DNA from 4 places in the Streptomyces sp. NPDC016845 genome. Region 1 is predicted to be linked to each of the others. Evidence: riboswitches for the same ligand, from Rfam matches in the RefSeq annotation. Region 1 holds a riboswitch; each other region holds the start of a gene.
The links. A riboswitch is a leader RNA that binds a small molecule or an ion and turns the genes downstream of it on or off. The one in region 1 is predicted to bind cyclic di-AMP.
Positions count from the first base shown of each region.

Region 2: another riboswitch for cyclic di-AMP. It lies ahead of ACH4RC_RS00555 (M23 family metallopeptidase); the one in region 1 lies ahead of ACH4RC_RS10530 (NlpC/P60 family protein).
Region 3: another riboswitch for cyclic di-AMP. It lies ahead of ACH4RC_RS24130 (transglycosylase family protein); the one in region 1 lies ahead of ACH4RC_RS10530 (NlpC/P60 family protein).
Region 4: another riboswitch for cyclic di-AMP. It lies ahead of ACH4RC_RS34075 (M23 family metallopeptidase); the one in region 1 lies ahead of ACH4RC_RS10530 (NlpC/P60 family protein).

Region 1 covers NZ_JBIRPI010000003.1:41,397-46,671, reverse strand. Annotated here, with positions in the region: gene ACH4RC_RS10540 (peptidoglycan DD-metalloendopeptidase family protein) at 1-816, shown strand, start outside; gene pcrA (DNA helicase PcrA) at 844-3,339, opposite strand; cyclic di-AMP (ydaO/yuaA leader) riboswitch at 3,526-3,712, shown strand; gene ACH4RC_RS10530 (NlpC/P60 family protein) at 3,720-4,955, shown strand; gene ACH4RC_RS10525 (hypothetical protein) at 5,025-5,275, opposite strand, start outside.
Region 2 covers NZ_JBIRPI010000001.1:132,951-138,225, forward strand. Annotated here, with positions in the region: gene ACH4RC_RS00550 (M16 family metallopeptidase) at 1-1,311, shown strand, start outside; cyclic di-AMP (ydaO/yuaA leader) riboswitch at 1,566-1,737, shown strand; gene ACH4RC_RS00555 (M23 family metallopeptidase) at 1,750-2,538, shown strand; gene ACH4RC_RS00560 (GntR family transcriptional regulator) at 2,801-3,487, shown strand; gene ACH4RC_RS00565 (HPr family phosphocarrier protein) at 3,615-3,896, opposite strand; gene ACH4RC_RS00570 (GNAT family N-acetyltransferase) at 4,088-5,275, shown strand, end outside.
Region 3 covers NZ_JBIRPI010000010.1:99,945-105,219, reverse strand. Annotated here, with positions in the region: gene ACH4RC_RS24140 (cytochrome P450) at 1-653, shown strand, start outside; gene ACH4RC_RS24135 (transglycosylase family protein) at 814-1,875, shown strand; cyclic di-AMP (ydaO/yuaA leader) riboswitch at 2,012-2,204, shown strand; gene ACH4RC_RS24130 (transglycosylase family protein) at 2,209-2,922, shown strand; gene eno (phosphopyruvate hydratase) at 3,195-4,475, shown strand; gene ACH4RC_RS24120 (septum formation initiator family protein) at 4,609-5,103, shown strand; gene ACH4RC_RS24115 (DUF501 domain-containing protein) at 5,143-5,275, shown strand, end outside.
Region 4 covers NZ_JBIRPI010000022.1:21,329-26,603, forward strand. Annotated here, with positions in the region: gene ACH4RC_RS34070 (aldo/keto reductase) at 1-453, opposite strand, end outside; gene ACH4RC_RS34075 (M23 family metallopeptidase) at 502-1,545, opposite strand; cyclic di-AMP (ydaO/yuaA leader) riboswitch at 1,557-1,715, opposite strand; gene ACH4RC_RS34080 (PP2C family protein-serine/threonine phosphatase) at 1,882-2,982, opposite strand; tRNA gene ACH4RC_RS34085 (tRNA-Met) at 3,166-3,239, opposite strand; gene ACH4RC_RS34090 (hypothetical protein) at 3,325-3,612, shown strand; gene ACH4RC_RS34095 (rodlin) at 3,681-4,088, opposite strand; gene ACH4RC_RS34100 (rodlin) at 4,251-4,661, opposite strand; gene ACH4RC_RS34105 (rodlin) at 4,870-5,275, shown strand, end outside.

The DNA.
Region 1 (5,275 bases):
CCGGACCTGGAGCCCGCACCGGAGCCCGGCCCAGAGCCCGAGCCCGGGCCCACGCCCCGCGCGGCGAACCGTTCAGCCACCCGTTCGAGGCGCCGTACCCCCGCCAAGCGCTCCGCGCTGCTGACGATCGCGGTGCCGTCGGTGTGCGTGGTCGGGGTCGCGGGGATCGCGGCAGCGTCGGTGGGCGGCGGCGGGGACGAAGGGGGCCAGGCGCAGGCGGCGTCGGCGCCCGACGCGAAACCAGTACAACCGGCCGTCGCCAACAACCAGCTGGACACGCAGCTGAAGGATCTCTCCGCGGACGCGGGTGACTTCGCCGACCGGGCGAGCCGCACGCAGGAGCGGATCGACCTGAAGGCGAAGCAGGAGCAGGACCGCAGAAACGCCGCCGAGGAGGCCGCGCGCAAGGAGGCGGCGCGCCCCAAGTTCGCGCTGCCGGTGAAGCGGCAGGGGCTGAGCGCCTACTTCGGCCAGGCCGGTATCAACTGGATGTCCGTGCACACGGGCATCGACTTCCCCGTCTGGTACGGGACGCCGGTGATGGCGGCGACCGACGGGACCGTGCGCACGCAGATCAACTCCGCGTACGGGAACATGGCGATAGTCACCGCGAAGGACGGTACGGAGACGTGGTACTGCCACCTCTCCTCGTACACCGTGACGAACGGGCCGGTGAAGGCCGGTGACGTGATCGCGCACTCGGGCAAGTCCGGCAACTCGACCGGACCGCACCTGCACTTCGAGGTGCGGCCGAACGGCGGCGCCGCGATCGACCCCCTGCCGTGGCTTCGCAGCCACGGCCTGGACCCGACGTAGCAGGACCAGTAACCGGAACAGAGAGCCTTACAACTTCTCGACCGGCGCGTACCGCAGCAGCAGCCGCTTCGGCTTCGGGTCGCCGAAGTCGATCGTCGCCTCCGCGTTCCCTCCCGAGCCGCCGACGCCGACGACCGTGCCGAGGCCGAACTGGTCGTGGGTGACGCGGTCACCGACGGCCAGGGAGACGACCGGCTTCTCGTTGGCGCGGCGCGTGGCGAACGCCGGTGTCGTACGGGAGCGCGACGAGGACAGCGACGCGGCGATGCCGCCCCCGATCCCCTTCGTGGAGGGCGCGGGCGCGGAGCCGCCCTTGCGCTTCCACTCCAGGTGCGTGTCCGGGATCTCCTCCAGGAAGCGGGAGGGCGGGTTGTACGAGGGCTGGCCCCAGGCGCTGCGCATGGAGGAGCGCGTCAGGTACAGCCGCTCCCGCGCGCGCGTGATGCCGACGTAGGCGAGGCGGCGCTCCTCCTCCAGCTCCTTGGTCTGGCCGAGGGAGCGCATGTGCGGGAAGACGCCGTCCTCCATGCCGGTCAGGAAGACGACGGGGAATTCGAGGCCCTTGGCGGTGTGCAGGGTCATCAGGGTGATGACGCCGCTGCCGTCGTCCTCCTCGTCGGGGATCTGGTCGGAGTCGGCGACGAGCGCGACCCGCTCCAGGAAGGCGGAGAGGTCGGCGCCTCCGGTCTCTCCCTCTCCCTCGCCCGTACCCTCGGCGTCCGTGTCCGCCTGCGCGGACTCCTGCTCGAACTCCAGGGCGACGGCCGCGAGTTCCTGGAGGTTCTCGATGCGGGTCTCGTCCTGCGGGTCGGTGGAGGACTGCAGCTCGGCGAGGTACCCGGTGCGTTCGAGGACGGCCTCGAGGACGGTGGCCGGTCCGGCGCCGGACTCCACGATGGTCCGCAGGTCCTCCATGAGGGTGTTGAACCGCTTCACGGCGTTGGTCGAGCGGGCCGCCATGCCGTACGCCTCGTCGACGCGGCGCAGCGCCTGCGGGAAGGAGATCTTCTCGCGCTGGGAGAGGGCGTCGATCATGGCTTCGGCGCGGTCGCCGATGCCGCGCTTCGGCACGTTCAGGATGCGGCGCAGCGGGACGGAGTCCTCGGGGTTGGCCAGGACGCGCAGGTAGGCGAGGACGTCCCGGACCTCCTTGCGCTCGTAGAAGCGGACGCCGCCGACGACCTTGTAGGGCAGGCCGACGCGGATGAAGATCTCTTCGAAGACACGGGACTGCGCGTTGGTGCGGTAGAAGACGGCGACGTCCCCGGCCTTGGCCTCGCCGGCGTCGGTGAGCCGGTCGATCTCCTCGGCGACGAACTGGGCCTCGTCGTGCTCGGTGTCCGCGACGTAGCCGGTGATCTGGGAGCCGGCGCCCGCGTTGGTCCAGAGGTTCTTGGGGCGGCGCGACTCGTTGCGCTCGATCACCGCGTTGGCCGCGCTGAGGATCGTCTGGGTGGAGCGGTAGTTCTGTTCCAGGAGGATCGTCGTCGCGTCCGTGTAGTCCTCCTCGAACTGGAGGATGTTGCGGATGGTGGCGCCGCGGAAGGCGTAGATCGACTGGTCGGCGTCGCCGACGACGCAGAGCTCGGCGGGGTCGGCGTCCTCCCCCTCCGTGGGCCCGACCAGCTCGCGCACCAGCGCGTACTGCGCGTGGTTGGTGTCCTGGTACTCGTCGACCAGGACGTGGCGGAAGCGGCGCCGGTAGTGCTCGGCGACGTCGGGGAACGCGCGCAGCAGGTTGACCGTGGTCATGATCAGGTCGTCGAAGTCGAGGGCGTTCGCCTCGCGCAGCCGCGACTGGTACATCGCGTACGCCTGGGCGACGGACTTCTCGAAACCGTCGGCCGCGGTCTTGGCGAAGTCCTCCTCGTCGATCAGCTCGTTCTTCAGGTTCGAGATCTTGGCGCTGAAGGACTTCGGCGGGAACTTCTTCGGGTCGAGGTCCAGGTCGCGGCAGACCAGGGCCATGAGCCGCTTGCTGTCGGCGGCGTCGTAGATCGAGAACGACGAGGTGAAGCCGAGCTTCTTCGACTCGCGGCGCAGGATGCGCACGCAGGCGCTGTGGAAGGTGGAGACCCACATCGCGTTGGCCCGGGGGCCCACCAGGGACTCGACGCGCTCCTTCATCTCGCCCGCGGCCTTGTTGGTGAAGGTGATCGCGAGGATCTGGCCGGGGTGCACACCGCGCTCGGCGAGGAGGTAGGCGATGCGGTGGGTGAGGACGCGGGTCTTGCCGGAACCGGCGCCCGCGACGATGAGCAGGGGCGAGCCTCCGTGCACGACGGCCGCCCGCTGGTTCTCGTTCAGCCCGTCGAGCAGCGCCGCCGGGTCGAGGGCAGGGCGGGGCGCGCCGCCGCGGTAGTACTCGTCCCTGGCCGGGGGCGCGTCGAACTTCCCGCCGAACAGATCGTCCGGGATCGGCTCGGGCTCCGGTCCTTCGTGCTCGCTGTCGGGCGGCGGCGGGGGCCCATCGGTCCGGTTCTGGAGGCCCGCCAGGAAGCTGTCGTCAAAGAGGCTGCTCATCGCCGTACGAGTCTAGGCGGACCCACTGACACCCCGCCCCCTCCTTCAGGACTCGGCGCCTCACTGTCGCCAAGGTCACGAAAATGTATCGGGCATATCGAACAACGTCCTTCACAGCAGCAACACGAGTTGGCTACGGTGCTGCGCGGGCAGTCCGTCCCCACGACCGCGAGCGCCGCGGCGAGCGGGCAGCCCCCGCCGAGTCCCGTACGCCGTGAGGCAGGGAACCGGGGACCCACCGACCTTGGGGTGAATCGGCCCGAAGGCCCGTCGTCGACGTCAGCGACAACGACAGCGGGCAGCCGGCCGTAGGGCAGCCTTCCGTACGCCCGAACCCGACAGCTAACCCGGTAGGCGGACCACGGAAGGAGTCGCCAGCCTTGGCGTCGCACCGCAAGCCGCGCACGCGCTCCCGGATGACCGGTGGCCTGCGCACCACCCCCGCGGTCGGGATCACGACCGCCGCCCTCACCTCGGTCGCCCTCCTCTCGCAGACCGCGCAGGCAGCGCCCGCGCCGGCGAAGCCGAGCCTCGAAGAGGTGCGGAAGAAGGTCGACAGCCTGTACCGGCAGGCCGAGACCGCCACGCAGAAGTACAACGCCGCCAAGGAGCAGGCCGACAGCAAGAAACGGCAGGTCGACAAACTCCTCGACGACATCGCGAAGCGCACCGACAAGATGAACACGGCCCGCCAGGAGCTGGGCCGGTTCGCCGCCGAGCAGTACCGGACGGGCGGGATGAGCGACACCGCGACGATGTTCCTCGCGGACGATCCCGAGGACTACTTCGCGCAGGACCGGCTGCTGAGCCGTATGACGGCCGACCAGAAGAAGGCCGTCGACGACTACCAGGAGCAGCAGCGGGCGACCGCGAAGAAGCGCACCGAGGCGCAGGAGAACCTGCGACAGCTCACCTCCTCGCAGACCGATCTGCGGACGTCGAAGCAGAGCGTGCAGTCGAAGCTCTCCGACGCGCGCGTGCTGCTCTCGGAGCTGACGGCGGAGGAGAAGCAGCGGCTCGCCGCGATCGAGAAGAAGAAGGAGCAGGCGGCCCGCGAGAAGGCCGCCGAGCTGGCGGCGAAGCAGAAGGCGGAGGAGGAGCGCAAGCGCAAGGCGGCGGAGGAGGCGGCCCAGGAGCAGGCCGACTCGGGCTCCGGGTCCACAGGGTCCACGGGGTCGGGCTCCACCGGGTCCACGGGGTCGGGCTCCACCGGGTCCACGGGGTCGGACACCTCCGGCAGCACCTCGTCCGGCTACGCGGCCAAGGCGGCGAAGGCGCTGGCGTTCGCCAAGTCCCAGGAGGGCAAGCCGTACGTGTGGGGCGCCACGGGCCCTGACTCGTACGACTGCTCGGGGCTCACCCAGGCGGCGTGGAAGGCCGCCGGGATCTCGTTGCCGCGCACCACCTGGGACCAGGTGGAGTCCGGCACGACGGTCGCGCTGTCCGACATCCAACCCGGTGACCTGGTCTTCTTCTACGACGACATCAGCCACGTCGGCCTGTACCTCGGCGACGGCATGATGATCCACGCGCCGAAGCCGGGCGCGTACGTCCGCGAGGAGTCCATCTACTACGACGGCACGTCCTCGATCCACAGCGTGGTGCGGCCCGCCTGACTGCGGCCGGGCCGGGTTCGGGCGGTGCGGCACCGCCCGAACCTGCCGACCCCGGCTCGGGCAGGCGGCTCAGGTCCAGAGCACGGCGATGAAGATGTTGGCGAGGGTGAGCGCGCCGACGGCCGCGAACAGGCCCTTCTCCGCCTTCTCCTCGTCACGCTTCACATAGACGATCCCGAGGATGACGATCAGGATCGCGAGCTTCACGCCGATCTTGATGTTGTTCACGGTGTTGTCGTCGGCCTGGTTGAGGCCGACGAGGGCGACGCCGGTGACCAGCATGGTCAGGGCGCCGTGCAGCATCGCCTTGTTGAAGCGGG
Region 2 (5,275 bases), on a different contig from region 1:
CCCGAGCGCGGCGAGCTGGCAAACGGCCTGACCGTGCTGCGCTGCCACCGTCCGGGGCAGCAGCTCGTCGCCGTCGAGATCAACCTCGACGCGCCGCTCGACGCCGAGCCCGCGGGCCTCGACGGCGTCGCCACGATCATGGCGCGCGCCTTCACCGAGGGCACCGACAAGCACTCCGCCGAGGAGTTCGCCGCCGAACTGGAGCGCTGCGGCGCCACGTTGGACGCCCACGCCGACCACCCCGGCGTCCGGGTCTCCCTCGAAGTGCCCGTCTCCCGCCTCCCCAGGGGCCTCGCGCTGCTCGCCGACGCCCTGCGCGCGCCCGCCTTCGCGGACAGCGAGATCGAGCGCCTGGTGCGCAACCGCCTGGACGAGATCCCGCACGAGAGCGCCAACCCGGCCCGGCGCGCCGCCAAGGAGCTCTCCAAGCAGCTCTTCCCGGCCGACGCGCGCGTGTCGCGCCCGCGCCAGGGCACCGAGAAGACCGTCGCCGCCATCGACGCGGCCGCCGTACGCGCCTTCTACGAGAAGCACGTACGCCCCGCCACTGGCACGGTCGTCGTCGTGGGCGACCTGGCGGGCACCGACCTCGACGCCCTGCTCGAGGACACGCTCGGCGCCTGGACCGGGAACACCACGGAGCCCCGCCCGGTCCCGGCGGTCACCGCCGACGACACCGGCCGCGTCATCATCGTGGACCGTCCGGGCGCGGTGCAGACGCAGCTGCTCATCGGCCGGATCGGGGCCGACCGGCACGATCGCGTGTGGGCCGCGCAGATCCTCGGCACGTACTGCCTGGGCGGCACGCTCACCTCGCGCCTGGACCGCGTCCTGCGCGAGGAGAAGGGCTACACCTACGGTGTGCGGGCCTTCTCCCAGGTGCTGCTCTCCGCGCCGGACGGGACGGGTGCCGCGATGCTCGCCATCAGCGGCTCCGTGGACACCCCGAACACCGGACCCGCGCTCGACGACCTGTGGAAGGTGCTGCGCACCCTGGCCGCCGAGGGTCTCACGGACGCCGAACGGGACACGGCCGTGCAGAACCTGGTAGGGGTGGCGCCGCTCAAGTACGAGACGGCCGCGGCCGTCGCGAGCACCCTCGCCGACCAGGACGAGCAGCACCTGACGGACGACTTCCAGGCGCAGCTGTACCGCCGGCTCGCCGAGACGGGCACCGTGGAGGCCACCGCCGCCGTCGTGAACGCCTTCCCGGCGGACCGCCTGGTGACGGTCCTCGTGGGTGACGCCGCGCAGATCGCGGAGCCCGTCAGGGCTCTCGGCATCGGTGAGGTGACCGTCGTCGCGGGCTGACCCCCGCCCCGTACGCCCCGGTTCGTCCCACGGAGCCCTGGCGGCCACCACGGCCGCCGGGGCTCTCTTGGTGTGAGTCGGCACGGATTGGCGTGGGTCGGCACGAGTTCCCGTATATGCCCGTTTTGGTACGGAGGTTGCCCGTCTGGCCTGTGGTGTGCGCTACAAAAGCCGGGATCCGTTTGTCGAACAAATGTGGTGCCCCTTAGCGTCAGTGCGGCTGTCCGCCAGACATGCGTCGCGCCCGCGACACCGGACAGTCATCGCCGAGTCCCCCACGGCGCGAGCCAGGGGAGCCGGGGACCCACCGCAGTCCCTGGGGTGAATCGGGCGCTCTTCCGGCCGTGAGGCAGGGGAGAGGGCCCGTAGGAGACCTTCCTGCTCCGAACCCGTCAGCTAACCCGGTAGGCGAGAGGGAAGGAAAGGATCAGCCACCGCATGGCGTTCACCCGTGCCACCGGGAAGCACCGTCGTCCGAGCCGCATCACGCGCACCACCGCGCAGGTCGCGGGCGTCGCCGCGCTCACCACGACCGGTGTCGTCGGCGGCCTCGCCGCCCCCGCGCTCGCCGCCCCCGCGGCCCCCGAGCAGAACGGCCTGACCCAGGCGATCGCCATCGGCGACTCCCTGGCCGCCCAGATCGACGCGCAGGCCACCGCCCAGCAGAAGGCCGCCGACGCGGCCGCCGCCAAGGCGAAGGCCGAGGCCGAGGCCAGGAAGAAGGCGGAGGAGGCCAAGCGCGAGGCCGAGGCGAAGGCCGCCAAGGAGCGCGAGGCCAAGGAGCGCGCCGCCCGCGAGGCCGAGCGCAAGCGCCTGCTCAACAGCTTCGTCGCGCCGATCTCCGGCTCGTACGTCTCCACGGGCTACCAGGCGAGCAGCGGCCTGTGGTCCTCCGGCAGTCACACCGGCATCGACTTCCACGCGGCGAGCGGCACGTCCGTGCACGCCGTCGGCGCGGGCACCGTCGTCGAGGCCGGCTGGGGCGGCGCGTACGGCAACAACATCGTGATCAAGATGAACGACGGTACGTACACCCAGTACGGTCATCTGTCCTCCATCGGCGTCTCCGTCGGCCAGGCGGTCACCCCCGGCCAGCAGATAGCCCTCTCCGGCGCCACCGGCAACGTCACGGGCCCGCACCTGCACTTCGAGGCCCGTACGAGCCCGGAGTACGGCTCCGACATGGACCCCCTGGCGTACCTGCGTTCGCACGGCGTCAACGTCTGACGTACGCGGCAACCGCCCCGCAAGGCCCGCAAGCCCTGAAAGCCCCGGCTCACCGAGCCGGGGCTTTCGCGTGCGACCGGGCCGCCCGCCGACTTCCCGGCCGTCCGGTCCTTGCCGTCTGGCCAAAAGTTATCCCTGAATTCCGGTCCGGCGTCGGAAATTCGGGAACCGTGGAATAGAGTCGGAGCGAAGTTGCTGTGAGCGCGCCCGCAAGGGCGTCGGTCAACCGCTTTGTGCGGGGATCAATAGCGGAGGTCGAAGCATGCGGATTCCCGCGCACTCGGTATGCACCGCGATTCGCGACGACATCGTCACGGGCGTCCACCCGCGCGGCAGCAGGCTCACCGAGGAGCTGCTCGCGCGCCGCTACGGGGTCTCGCGCGTGCCCGTGCGCGAGGCGCTGCGCACCCTGGAGGCCGAGGGGTTCGTCGTCACGCGCAGGCACGCGGGCGCGTGCGTGGCCGAACCCACCGGACAGGAGGCCGCCGACCTCCTGGAGGTCCGGCTGCTGATCGAACCGCTGGGCGCCGCACGGGCCGCGCAGCGCCGCACCGAGGCCCATCTGAAAGTCCTGCGCGGCCTGGTCAGGCTGGGTCAGGAGCGCTCCAGGGCGGACCGGGACGAGGATCTGCGCTCCCTGGACGGCTGGTTCCACGAGACGCTCGCGCAGGCCTCCGGCAGCCCCGGCCTGATCGCCCTGCTCGCTCAGCTCCGGCACAAGATCGCGTGGATGTACGCCGTGGAGAGCCCGGACCGGCCGGCCGAGTGCTGGGCCGAGCACGGCGCCATCGTCGACGCCGTGGCGCGCGGTGACGCCGAGCGCGCCCGCACGCTGACCGCCCGCCATGCCGAACGCACCGCGCCGGCCCACAAACTGCGGGTCCCGCGCGCGGGCGGCCCGGTGAGGACTTCGCAACATGCCGTAAACACGGCGAGGCTCCGGAATTAACAGAAAGCCCGTATACAAAGTGGTGGAGAATTCTTCGCTTATCGCGGGACCGAATTGGGCCGAAGTTCGAAAACGACGAAGCCGCGCGTCCCGAAAGGAATCGCGCGGCTGCGCCGTGAAAAACAGATCAGACGGTCTCGGGCAGCTCGTCGAGGCCCTCGGCGACCAGCTTCGCCAGCCGGTCGAGCGCGGCGTCCGCGCCCTCGGCGTCGGAGGCGAGGACGATCTCCTCGCCGCCCTGGGCGCCCAGGCCGAGCACGGCGAGCATGGACGCGGCGTTGACGGGGTTGCCGTCGGCCTTGGCGATCGTCACAGGGACGCCGGCCGCGGTGGCCGAGCGGACGAAGATGGAGGCGGGGCGGGCGTGGAGGCCCTCGGCCCAGCCGACGTTGACGCGGCGCTCAGCCATGTGATGCTGCCCTTCAGATGTTCCAAGGTTGTCTAGACCATTCTCACACACCGGGGAGCGTCGATCGACGTGGACCCGGGCCCCGTCGCTCGCCGCCTCTCGGCCATCCATAGCCTGCCTCCCACGCGCGCGGGACGCGACCCGTACGGCTTGTCGGTGCCCCGCTCTACTCTTGCGGCATGGAGACCGGCATGGAGACCCCGTCGGACGGGCACGCCTACCCCGCCCACTGGGAGGCGGACGTGGTGCTGCGCGACGGCGGCACCGCCCGCGTCAGGCCCATCACCCCGGCCGACGCGGAGCGCCTGACCAGCTTCTACGAGCAGGTCTCGGACGAGTCGAAGTACTACCGCTTCTTCGCGCCCTACCCGCGCCTGTCGGCCAAGGACGTCCACCGTTTCACCCATCACGACTACGTGGACCGCGTGGGGCTCGCCGCCACGGTGGGCGGCGAGTTCATCGCCACCGTCCGCTACGACCGGATCGACGCCACGGGCCGCCCCGCCTCCGCCCCCGCCGACGAGGCCGAGGTCGCCTTCCTCGTCCAGGACGCCCACCAGGGCAGAGGGGTGGCGAGCGCCCTTCTGGAGCACATCGCGGCCGTCGCGCGCGAGCGCGGCATCCGCCGGTTCGCCGCCGAGGTGCTGCCCGCCAACACCAAGATGATCAAGGTGTTCCGGGACGCCGGATACGTCCAGAAGCGCAGCTTCGAGGACGGCGTGGTCCGCCTCGAGTTCGGCCTGGAACCCACCGAGGCGTCCCTCGCGGTGCAACGCGCGCGTGAGCAGCGCGCCGAGGCCCGCTCCGTGCAGCGCCTCCTCGCCCCCGGCTCCGTCGCCGTGATCGGCGTCGGACGCGCACCGGGCGGAGTCGGCCGCGGCGTGCTCGACAACCTCAGGGACGCCGGATACACCGGCCGCCTCCACGCGGTGAACAAGGCGTTCCCTGAGGGCCTCACCGAGATCGACGGCATCCCCGCCCACCGCCGCGTGCGCGACATCGACCCCGCCGACCGCGTCGACCTGGCCGTCGTCGCCGTCCCCGCTCCGTACGTGCCCGAGGTCGTCGCCGAGTGCGGCGAACGCGGCGTACAAGGGCTGATCGTCGTCTCCGCCGGCTACGCGGAAAGCGGCGCCGAGGGCCGCGAACGCCAGCGGGAACTGGTCCGGCAGGCCCGCACCTACGGCATGCGCCTCATCGGGCCGAACGCGTTCGGGGTCGTCAACACCTCACCCGACGTCCGGCTCAACGCCTCCCTCGCCCCCGAGATGCCACGGCCGGGGCGCATCGGCCTGTTCGCCCAGTCCGGAGCCATCGGCATCGCCCTCCTCGCACGCCTGCACCGCAGGGGCGGCGGCGTCACCGGCGCCACCGGCATC
Region 3 (5,275 bases), on a different contig from region 1:
AGCGCCAGGAGCCCGGCGACGACCTCATCTCCGGCCTGATCCGCGCCTCCGACCACGGCGAGCACCTGACCGAGAACGAGGCCGCGGCCATGGCCTTCATTCTGCTGTTCGCGGGTTTCGAGACCACGGTCAACTTGATCGGCAACGGGACGTTCGCCCTGCTCACACACGCTGAGCAGCGTGAGCGGCTGCAGCGCGGCCTGGCCGGGAACGACACCGCTCTCCTCGCCACCGCCGTCGAGGAGCTACTCCGCTTCGACGGCCCCGTCGAGCTGGCGACCTGGCGGTTCGCGACCGAACCCCTCACCATCGGCGGCCAGTCCATCGCCACCGGCGACCCGGTCCTCGTCGTCCTCGCCGCCGCGGACCGCGATCCGGCGCGGTTCGCGGAGCCCGACACCCTCGACCTCTCCCGCCGCGACAACCAGCATCTCGGCTACGGCCACGGCATCCACTACTGCCTCGGCGCGCCCCTCGCCCGGCTGGAGGGACAGACCGCCCTCGCCACGCTTCTGACGCGCCTTCCGGACCTGCGGCTCGCCCAGGAGCCGGCCGAACTCCGCTGGCGCGGCGGGCTCATCATGCGCGGACTGCGCACGCTGCCCGTGGAGTTCACGCCCGAGCGCGGCCGGACGTACACCCCGGAAAGCTGACAGATTTTCAACTTCGTGACTTTCACGTGATCTGCGCTGCATCGACTTGTGACAAGCGTTCGAGTCCCGCTACGTTCACCAGTCATCGCGACACAGGCACAACCGGCACCACTTCCGCCACCCTGTCGCGTGCTGCATCAGTCTCGCGAAAGGCAACCGCATGCTCACCGGGAACGGTCGTCACCGTCGCCCTCGTCAGGCCCCTGCTCTGGTCGTCGCCGCCGGTGTCACCGGCAGCGCCATCGCGATCCCGCTGCTCGCCGCGACGGGCGCGAACGCCGCAACCACCACCACCTGGGACAAGCTCGCCGAGTGTGAGTCCGGTGGGCAGTGGAGCCTCGACGCGGGCAACGGCTACTACGGCGGGCTGCAGTTGTCGCAGGAGACGTGGGAGCAGTACGGGGGCCTCGACTACGCCCCGACCGCCGACGAGGCCAGCCGTTCGCAGCAGATAGCCGTCGCCGAGAAGGCGCTCCAGGCGAAGGGGCCCAGCGTGTGGCCCAGCTGCTCGATCGTGGCCGGTCTGACGCAGAGCGACGACGCGGCCGAGGTGGACCCGGGGGTGAGCGTCTCCCCGCGGCCGTCCGGCCTCGCCCAGTCGCCGGACGCGGTCGGTTCCGCGGGTTCCTCCGGCGCCTCGGACTCGGCGGACTCGTCGGATTCAGCGGACTCGGCGGATTCTTCGGCCTCCGATGGAGAGAAGAGTCACCAGGACCCGGGCGCGAGTGGCGCGTCCGAGGCGCGCGGGTCGGGCGCGGACGGCGGCACATCCGGCTCCGGCTCCTCCGGGGACGCCGACGCGCCCGCATCTGACGCCCCGTCGGCCGGAGCCACCGGCGATACCCCCGGTAACACGGCGAGCGACGAGCCGAGCGGCACCGCCGAAGAGGGCGAGTCGGGCAAGTCGGGGCAGACGGACGCCACTTCCGACGCCGGCCCGGACGCGTCCTCCGCCGGCCGCCACCGGGGCGACCGCGCCGCCGACGACACCGCCGTCTCCCGGCAGGGTGAAGGCCGTCACGCCTCCCGCGAGGAGGTCCGCGCCGAGAGCGCGTACACGGTCCGCTCCGGCGACAATCTGACGGACATCGCGGCCGCGCAGAACGTCGACGGCGGGTGGAATGCCCTCTACGACCTCAACAAGAAGACGGTCGGTACCGACCCGGATCTCATCCTTCCTGGTCAGAGTCTGGATCTTGGCCTCGAAACGGATGAAAAGTAACTGAAAAATAGGGAGGGTTGAGGCGCGTATGTCCACTTTTGCGAGAGTGAGACATGAGTCTCAAACACCCTGATCGTCTTTGAAATCGGGCGGATCGACTGCTTAACGTCGTCACCGCTCGCCACAGCGGGCCCCGACGGACGTCACGCCGAATCCTGCCAACGTCCGTACGGGAACAGTCGACGCGTCAGCGCCGTAGGCAGGAGCGGGGGACCCAAGGTAAGCGCCGGTCCGCCGGCTTGGGGTTAAGCCGCGCACAAGGTTGCGCGGCCGGACACTCACTGGTCCGAACCCGACAGCTCACCTCGTAGGCGTCGGTGAGGGGATTCCTTCATGCTGCTTTCCAGCAAGGGCAAGCACCGTCGCCCGTCCAAGGCTGTCCGTGTCGCCACCCTCGCGGGTGTCGCCGGTGCCGCCGTCGCCGTTCCGCTGATGGGTGCCACGGGCGCCTCCGCCGCCTCCACCTCCGAGTGGGACCAGGTCGCCTCCTGCGAGTCCGGCGGCAACTGGTCGATCAACACCGGCAACGGCTACTACGGCGGCCTGCAGTTCTCGTCCTCGACGTGGGCCGCGTACGGCGGCACCGCCTATGCGTCCTCCGCCGACCAGGCCTCCAAGGCGCAGCAGATATCGGTCGCCGAGAAGGTTCTCGCCTCGCAGGGCAAGGGTGCCTGGCCGAGCTGCGGCGTGGGCCTGTCCGGCGCCTCCACCGGCAACTCCGCCCCGGTCGAGTCGCAGTCCTCGCAGCAGTCCCAGCCGCAGCAGCAGGAGCGCTCGGACTCCTCCACGACGACCCGCTCGCAGCAGCGTGAGCAGCCGCAGCAGCAGGCTCAGCCGCAGCAGGAGACCAAGAAGGACACCGTCACCACCCCGACCGGCAAGAAGGTCGAGAAGGGCGACGGCGAGTACAAGGTCGTCACCGGCGACACGCTCAGCAAGATCGCCGAGGCGCACGGCACCAACTGGCAGAAGGTGTTCAAGCTCAACAAGGACATCGTCGCCGACGCCGACCTGATCTACCCGGGCCAGCAGCTGCACCTCAAGTAGGACCCCTGGAGCTCCCGGAGCCCCCGGAGCCCCGGAGTTAGACGACCCGGCATCGGCGGACGCCGGGTCCAGGGCCGCTCGCTCAGGCGACCCCCGTTCCGCCGCACGTGTGCGGAACGGGGGTCGCCGTCTTTGTTCCGTTAGGAAACATTTCGCTATCGGCGTTGTCCACAACACGGGCGGTCGGCTGGCCGATGCCCCCGGGGCGGTTACGCTCAGGGGTGCGGGCCAGCCGCCCGCGCTGTTGTGTCACATCCCAGAAGGAGATGCTCGTGCCGTCCATCGACGTCGTCGTAGCCCGGGAAATCCTGGACTCCCGAGGCAACCCCACGGTCGAGGTCGAGGTCGGCCTCGACGACGGCAGCACGGGTCGTGCTGCCGTCCCGTCGGGCGCCTCCACCGGTGCCTTCGAGGCCATCGAACTCCGTGACGGTGACCCCAACCGTTACCAGGGCAAGGGCGTCGAGAAGGCCGTCCTCGCCGTCATCGAGCAGATCGGCCCGGAGCTCGTCGGCTACGACGCCACCGAGCAGCGCCTGATCGACCAGGCGATGTTCGACCTGGACGCCACCGACAACAAGGGCTCGCTCGGCGCCAACGCCATCCTCGGCGTCTCCCTCGCCGTCGCGCACGCCGCGTCCGAGGCCAGCGACCTGCCGCTGTTCCGCTACCTCGGTGGTCCGAACGCGCACCTGCTGCCCGTCCCGATGATGAACATCCTGAACGGTGGGTCGCACGCCGACTCCAACGTGGACATCCAGGAGTTCATGATCGCCCCGATCGGCGCGGAGTCCTTCTCCGAGGCGCTGCGCTGGGGCACCGAGGTCTACCACACCCTCAAGAAGGTGCTGAAGACCAAGGGCCTGTCCACCGGCCTCGGCGACGAGGGCGGCTTCGCCCCGAACCTGGAGTCGAACCGCGCCGCGCTCGACCTCATCCTCGAAGCGATCAAGGAGGCCGGCTACATCCCCGGCCAGCAGGTCGCGCTCGCGCTCGACGTCGCCGCCTCCGAGTTCTACAAGGACGGCGTGTACGAGTTCGAGGGCAAGCAGCGCTCGGCCGCCGAGATGACCGAGTACTACGCCGAGCTCGTCGACGCGTACCCGCTCGTCTCCATCGAGGACCCGCTGTTCGAGGACGACTGGGCCGGCTGGAACACCATCACCGAGAAGCTCGGCGACAAGGTGCAGCTCGTCGGCGACGACCTGTTCGTCACCAACCCGGAGCGCCTGGCCCGCGGCATCGAGGAGAACTCGGCCAACGCCCTGCTCGTCAAGGTCAACCAGATCGGCTCGCTGACCGAGACCCTGGACGCCGTCGAGCTGGCCCAGCGCAACGGCTTCAAGTGCATGATGTCCCACCGCTCCGGCGAGACCGAGGACGTCACCATCGCCGACCTCGCCGTCGCCACCAACTGCGGCCAGATCAAGACCGGCGCCCCGGCCCGCTCCGAGCGCGTCGCCAAGTACAACCAGCTCCTGCGCATCGAGGAGATCCTGGACGACGCGGCGGTCTACGCCGGCCGCTCGGCCTTCCCGCGCTTCAAGGGCTGAGCTCCCGCGTTGCAGGGGCTGACCGCCCCGGCGCCGTAGTTCCGTACGTCCCCGCACTCGGTCCCGTACCGTGTGCGGGGACGTACGCACGTGGGCGGCCGGACGGCGCTCGGATCGGGGAGGCGACAGGCGAATGCCGGGAAAGGTAAGGAGCAGGGGCCAGGGCGACTCGGCCCGCTTCTCCACCGCCACCCGCCTGCGCGTGCTCGGCGAGCAGACGGCCGAGCGCGTCTACCGCTCGCAGAACAAGCGCCAGGCCCGCCGCTCCCGCCTCACCGGCCGGGCCGCGCTGCTCGCCCTCGTCGTCTGCACGCTCGTGGTCGCGCTCGCCTACCCGATGAGGCAGTACGTGTCCCAGCGCGGCGAGATCGCGGACCTGCAACGCCAGCAGCAGGAGGCGAAGGACCGGGTCGAGCGGCTGCGCGACGAGAAGGCGCGCTGGCAGGACGACGCCTACGCCGAGCAGCGGATCCGGGAGCGCCTGCACATGGTGGCGCCGGGGGAGACCGGGTACGTGGTGCCCGATCCCCGCGCCACCGAGGACGGCCGGGACGAGCAGGGCGCGGCCGACCGCCCCTGGTACTCGAACGTCTGGGACGGCGTCGACAAGGCCGACCGCGCGAACTGATCACCGTTACCCCGCCCCACACCGAAGTGAAAGACAGGCATGGAAACGCCCCCGCCCCAGACCGAGCCCACCGCGCCCACGGACGCCGACATCCACGCGTTCCAGGAGCAGCTGGGCCGCCCGCCGCGCGGCCTGCGGGCCATCGCGCACCGCTGCCCCTGCGGCAACCCGG
Region 4 (5,275 bases), on a different contig from region 1:
CTTGCCGGCCTTCACCAGCTCGTCGAGCGCGCCGATGATCTCCTCGACGGGGATGGTCTCGTCGTCGTCGAAGTGCGTGTAGTACAGGTCGATGTGGTCGGTGCCGAGGCGGCCGAGGGAGGCGTCGGCGGCGGCCTTGATGTTGGCGCCGCGCAGGCCCTTGAAGTCGGGGTGGCGGGCGACCTTGGTGGCGATGACGACATCGTCGCGGCTGCCCCGGGCCTTGAGCCACTTGCCGATGATCGTCTCCGACTCGCCGCCGTGGTTGCCCTCGACCCAGGCCGAGTACGAGTCGGCCGTGTCGAGGAAGTTGCCGCCGGCGGCGGTGTAGGCGTCGAGCACATCGAAGGAGGTGGCCTCGTCGGCGGTCCAGCCGAAGACGTTGCCGCCGAGGGCGAGCGGGAAGACCTCCAGGTCGCAGGAGCCGAGCTTGCGCAGGGGAGAAGAAGTCATGTGGTCATTCAACGCCCCCGCGGAAGCGAGTGTTCGGTCATACGGCCGTCAGAGTGCCAGGCCCTTGCCGCGCAGCCAGGCCGCCGGGTCGACGCCGGTCGCGTCCCCGCCGGGGTGGACCTCCAGGTGGAGGTGGGCTCCGGTGACGTTGCCGGTGGCGCCGACGCGGCCGATGACGTCGCCGGTCGAGACCTGCTGGCCGACGCTGACGTTCATCGAGGACTGGTGGCAGAACCACAGCTCGGTGCCGTCGTCGAGGGTGAGGATCGTGCGGTAGCCGTACGCGCCCGCCCAGCCGGCCTCGGTGATGGTGCCGCCGTGGATGGCGTAGATCGGCGTACCGGTGGAGGCGGCGAAGTCCAGGCCCGTGTGGTAGCCGGAGGACCACATGGAGCCGGGCTGCCCGAACGTTCCGGTGAGCGTGTAGGAGGCGACGGGGAGCTTGAAGCTCCTGGCCAGCTTGGCGAGGCGCTCGGCCTCGGCCTTCTTCTTGGCCTCCTCCTCCGCCTTCTTCTTGTCGGCGGCGGCCTTGGCCTCGGCCTTCTCCCGCTTCGCGGCGGCCTCCTCGGCGGCCTTCTTCGCCGCGGCCTCCTCGGCGGCGGCCTGCGCCTTGGCGTCGGCGGCGTCCTGCTGCGTCTCGGCCTGCTGCATGATGCGGGTGCGCAGCGCCTCACCGGCGTCCGCCTGCCCGCCGCTCATGGCGGTGAGCGGGGCGGTCTCGGCGGTGTCGGCGGAGGGGGCGGGGTCGTCGGCCATGAGCGCGCCCACGCCGGGCAGCGACGTGGCCTCCGGCAGCGAGTCCGTGACCGCGGAGAGGTCGGGCAGGGATATCTGGACGGCGGGCTTGCCGCCCTGCGCGGTGGCGATGCCGCCCGCGCCGACGGCGGCGATCACGCCGACGCCGAGGACCGTGGAGCTGCGCGCGAGGCCGCCGCGCTGGCGGGCCACGCGGTGCTTGCCGCGGACGGGGCGGACGGACTCCTCGGTGGGGTTCCACTCGTCGAAGCTCGTGCGCGGGGCACCGAAGCCGCCGTCGTCGGCCGGCTGGGCGGGGTACCCGGAGAGTTCGGGGGCAGGACGGTTCGACGCCACGGGGGCGCTCTCCTTTCCTTCCTTCTCGCCTACCGGGTTAGCTGACGGGTTCGGAGCAGGAAGGTCTCCTACGAGCACGGTCCGGCGCCCGGAAAGCGTCGGAACGATGCCTGATTCACCCCAAGTTGGTGGTTCCCCGGCTCCCTTGCGGGATTAGGCGCGTGCGCACGGAGCCGTCGCTTGTGACGGCTGGGACGACCGCGCTGCGTTATCGAACGTTAATAGACAGCGGACAGTAATTCCAAGCCGTTCCTGCCCCGTTAAACCTCACAGTTTCTGACCTAGTGTCAATTGTTATGCGGAGCGACGCCGTTCGGTCACCCCTGGTGACGTCGATCAAGGACGGCGGACGGCCAGCAGCGCCATGTCGTCGCTGGCCCCTCCCCCGGTGTGCAGACGCACCTCGTCGGCCAGCGTCGCGAGAAGCTCGTCGGGCCCCGGGAAAACGCGTCCGGTGAGCCGGGCCGCGGGGTCGTAGAAGATGCCCTTCGCGTCCCGCGCCTCGGAGAGCCCGTCCGTGTAGAGCAGCAGCGTCGCCGCGGGCGGGAACTCCGCCTCGGTCGCCCGGTCCGGCCAGGAGCCGAGCTCGCCGAGGCCGAGCGGGAGCGCCGCCTCGGCGGGGCTGATCACCCGGACCCGGCCGTCGCCGTGCAGCACGACCGGCTCGGGGTGGCCGCGGTTGAGGATGCGCAGGAGATCGCCGCCGTGCGGGATCTCGGCGAGCACGGCGGTGGTGAACCCCTCGAAGTCGTCGATGCCGCGCCGCCGCGACCCCTCCCGGGCCAGCGCCCGCTCCAGGCGCTGGGCGACCGCCTCCAGGCTGTCCTCCTGCTCGGCGGCCTCCCGGAACGCCCCGATGACGACGGCGACGGCGGCGACCGCGCCCATGCCCTTGCCGCGTACGTCGCCCACGACCATCCGTACGCCGTGCGGAGTGTCCTGCACCGCGTACAGGTCGCCGCCGATGAACGCGTCGGCCTGCGCCGCCTCGTAGCGGGCCGCGATGGCGAGACCCCCGATCCGTCCGGCCGGGCGCGGCAACACCGCGAACTGGGCCGCCGCCGCGATCTGCCGCGCGGAGGCCAGCTCCTCGTCGCTGCGGCGCTTGATCCGGTTGATGAAACAGGCCAGGAGGCAGACGGTGGCGACGGTCGCCATCTCGGTGTAGACGCCGCTGTGGAACAGCTCGTATCTGAGGTGTACGGCGACGATGGCGGCGATCGAGGCGACTCCGGCGGCGATGGTGCTGCCCAGCGAGAAGAACGGGGCGGCGACCAGCGGCGCCGCGCTGAAGAGGGGCGAGCCGGCGAACCCGGACGGCGTGCAGTACTCGTAGACCGCGCCGCCGATGATCAGCAGCAGGGGCAGGATCCGCAGGAAGAAGGGCGTGCCGGGGGCGTCCGCCGGATGCCTGTGCCGCCCTCCTCGCTGCCCCACCACGTGTCTCCTGCCGTCCGCGCCCGCTGTCCGGCGTCTCACCAAAGGGTTCCCGGGGAGGAGGCCGGGGGGCGACCGGTACTGCTCCGTCCGGGTCAGGGCGGGAATGCGGGAAGGGCCGCGCAGGCGCGCCGAAAACGGAACGAGGCCGGAATCTTGGAAGATTCCGGCCTCGGCCTTCAGTAGCGGGGACAGGATTTGAACCTGCGACCTCTGGGTTATGAGCCCAGCGAGCTACCGAGCTGCTCCACCCCGCGTCGGTGAACACAACACTACGCCATCAGGGACGATGAATGCCAATCGCGCCCGTGTCCGGCGCCTCCCGAGTGGCGTTAAGAGGACATGACCTCAACACGACGAGCCCTCACCGCTGTCCTGCTCGCTGTCGGCGCCACCGCGATCGTGGCCCCGGCGGCGCAGGCCGACACCACGCCCAACGCGGCGGGCAACATGATCTCCCCGACCGCCACGCTTGACGCGGTCACCACCATGGCCATCCCGGCCGCGCACCGTGACGAGGTGCCCCGCACCGCCGAACAGCTCCAGGGCCTCAACCAGCTGAACAAGCTGAGCGAGCTGCACCAGCTGACGGACCTGGTGGCGCCGGTCACCGGCCTGCTCGGGGCGTAACGGCTCCCGGCGAGGTATCCGGACACACGAGAGGGGCAGCTGCGCTCAGCAGCTGCCCCTCAGGTGTGTCAGCTGTTCCCCGTGCCGTTGGCGGACAGCGCCGAGATGTCGTCCAGGATGTGCGACAGCGGCTCGTCCTGCTTGGCCTGCGTGGCGTTCTCCGCACACTGCTGGTTCTGCGGCGCCGACAGGACCGGGATGTCCTGGACTCCGACGTTGACCAGACCCACGATGTTCTGGACGTTCGCCTTGACCGGCAGGCCGACACAGAGCTTGTTCAGCGTGCCCTGCACCAGGGTGAGCTGCGGACTCTGGTCCCCGTCGGCGGAGGAGTTGCCGAACGCGTCCTGAGCCCCGTTGCCGCTGGCGGAGTTGGTGCCGTTGTCGTCACCACTGGCCAGAGCCTGGGGAGCGGCCACCGCCGACAGGCCGGCGACGGAGGCGGCGATCGTTGCGGCTGCCCACAGCTTCTTCATGTGAATTCCCTTCATGACCGAACTCCGTTGACGGAGTCACGGTTAGACAACTGGCCAGAATTACTACGGTTGCGAACCCTGACCCATTCGGGTTAGTCATGCGCCCCGGTAAAACAAAGTTGGGCCGCCGATTGTGGCGGCCCAACGCGTGCGGCGTACGGATCAGTTGTTACCGGTGCCGTTGGAGGAGAGAACCGGGATGTCGTTCAGGATGTGCGACAGCGGCTCGTCGCCCTTCGCCTGCGTCGAGTTCTCGACACACTGCTGGTTCTGCGGGGCCGACAGGATCGGGATGTCCTGGATGCCGACGTTGACGAGGCCCACGATGTTCTGGATGTTCGCCTTGGCGGGCAGGCCGATGCAGGGCTTGTTCAGGGAACCCTGGATGAGCGCCATCTGCGGGCTCATGTTGCCGTACGTGGCCGAGTTGCCGAACGCCTGCGACGCGCCATTGCCGCTGAACGAGGTCGTCGGGCTGTCGTCCCCGTTCGCCAGCGCCTGGGGCGCGGCCGCCGCGGAGATGCCGACGAGAGACGCGGTGACGGCGGCAGCCGCCACAGCCTTCTTCATCATGAGAGATTCCCCTTCAGTTGTTTCCGAGAGCATCCGTATCAACTACGCGCGAGCCGGTTTGGTTGCCCGAATTCACTCGGACGGGGAACCGCACGCCATGCGGATAATCAGACTCTCGGCACAACGGGTGAATCTGCGGAACCATCGCGTTCCCGGGGAGTTGTTCTTTTCGCAGTAACCGGTGCCTGTCAGAAAAGGAACAGAAAAAATGCTCAAGAAGGCAATGGCTGCAGCTGCAGTCGCCGTGTCCGTAGTCGGCATCTCCGCGGCGGCCGCGCCCCAGGCGCTCGCGAACGGCGACGACAACGGCACCACCTCGGCCAGCGGCAACGGCGCGCAGCAGGCATTCGGCAACTCCTCGACCGACGGCGACATGAGCCCGCAGCTCAGCCTGGTCCAGGGTTCCCTGAACAAGCCCTGTGTCGGCCTGCCGGTCAAGGCCAACATCCAGAACATCGTGGGTCTGGTCAACGTCGGCATCCAGGACATCCCGATCCTGTCGGCCCCGCAGAACCAGCAGTGTGTCGAGAACTCGACGCAGGCGAAGGGCGACGAGCCGCTGTCGCACGTCCTCGACGACATCCCGGTTCTCTCCTCCAACGGCACGCAGAACA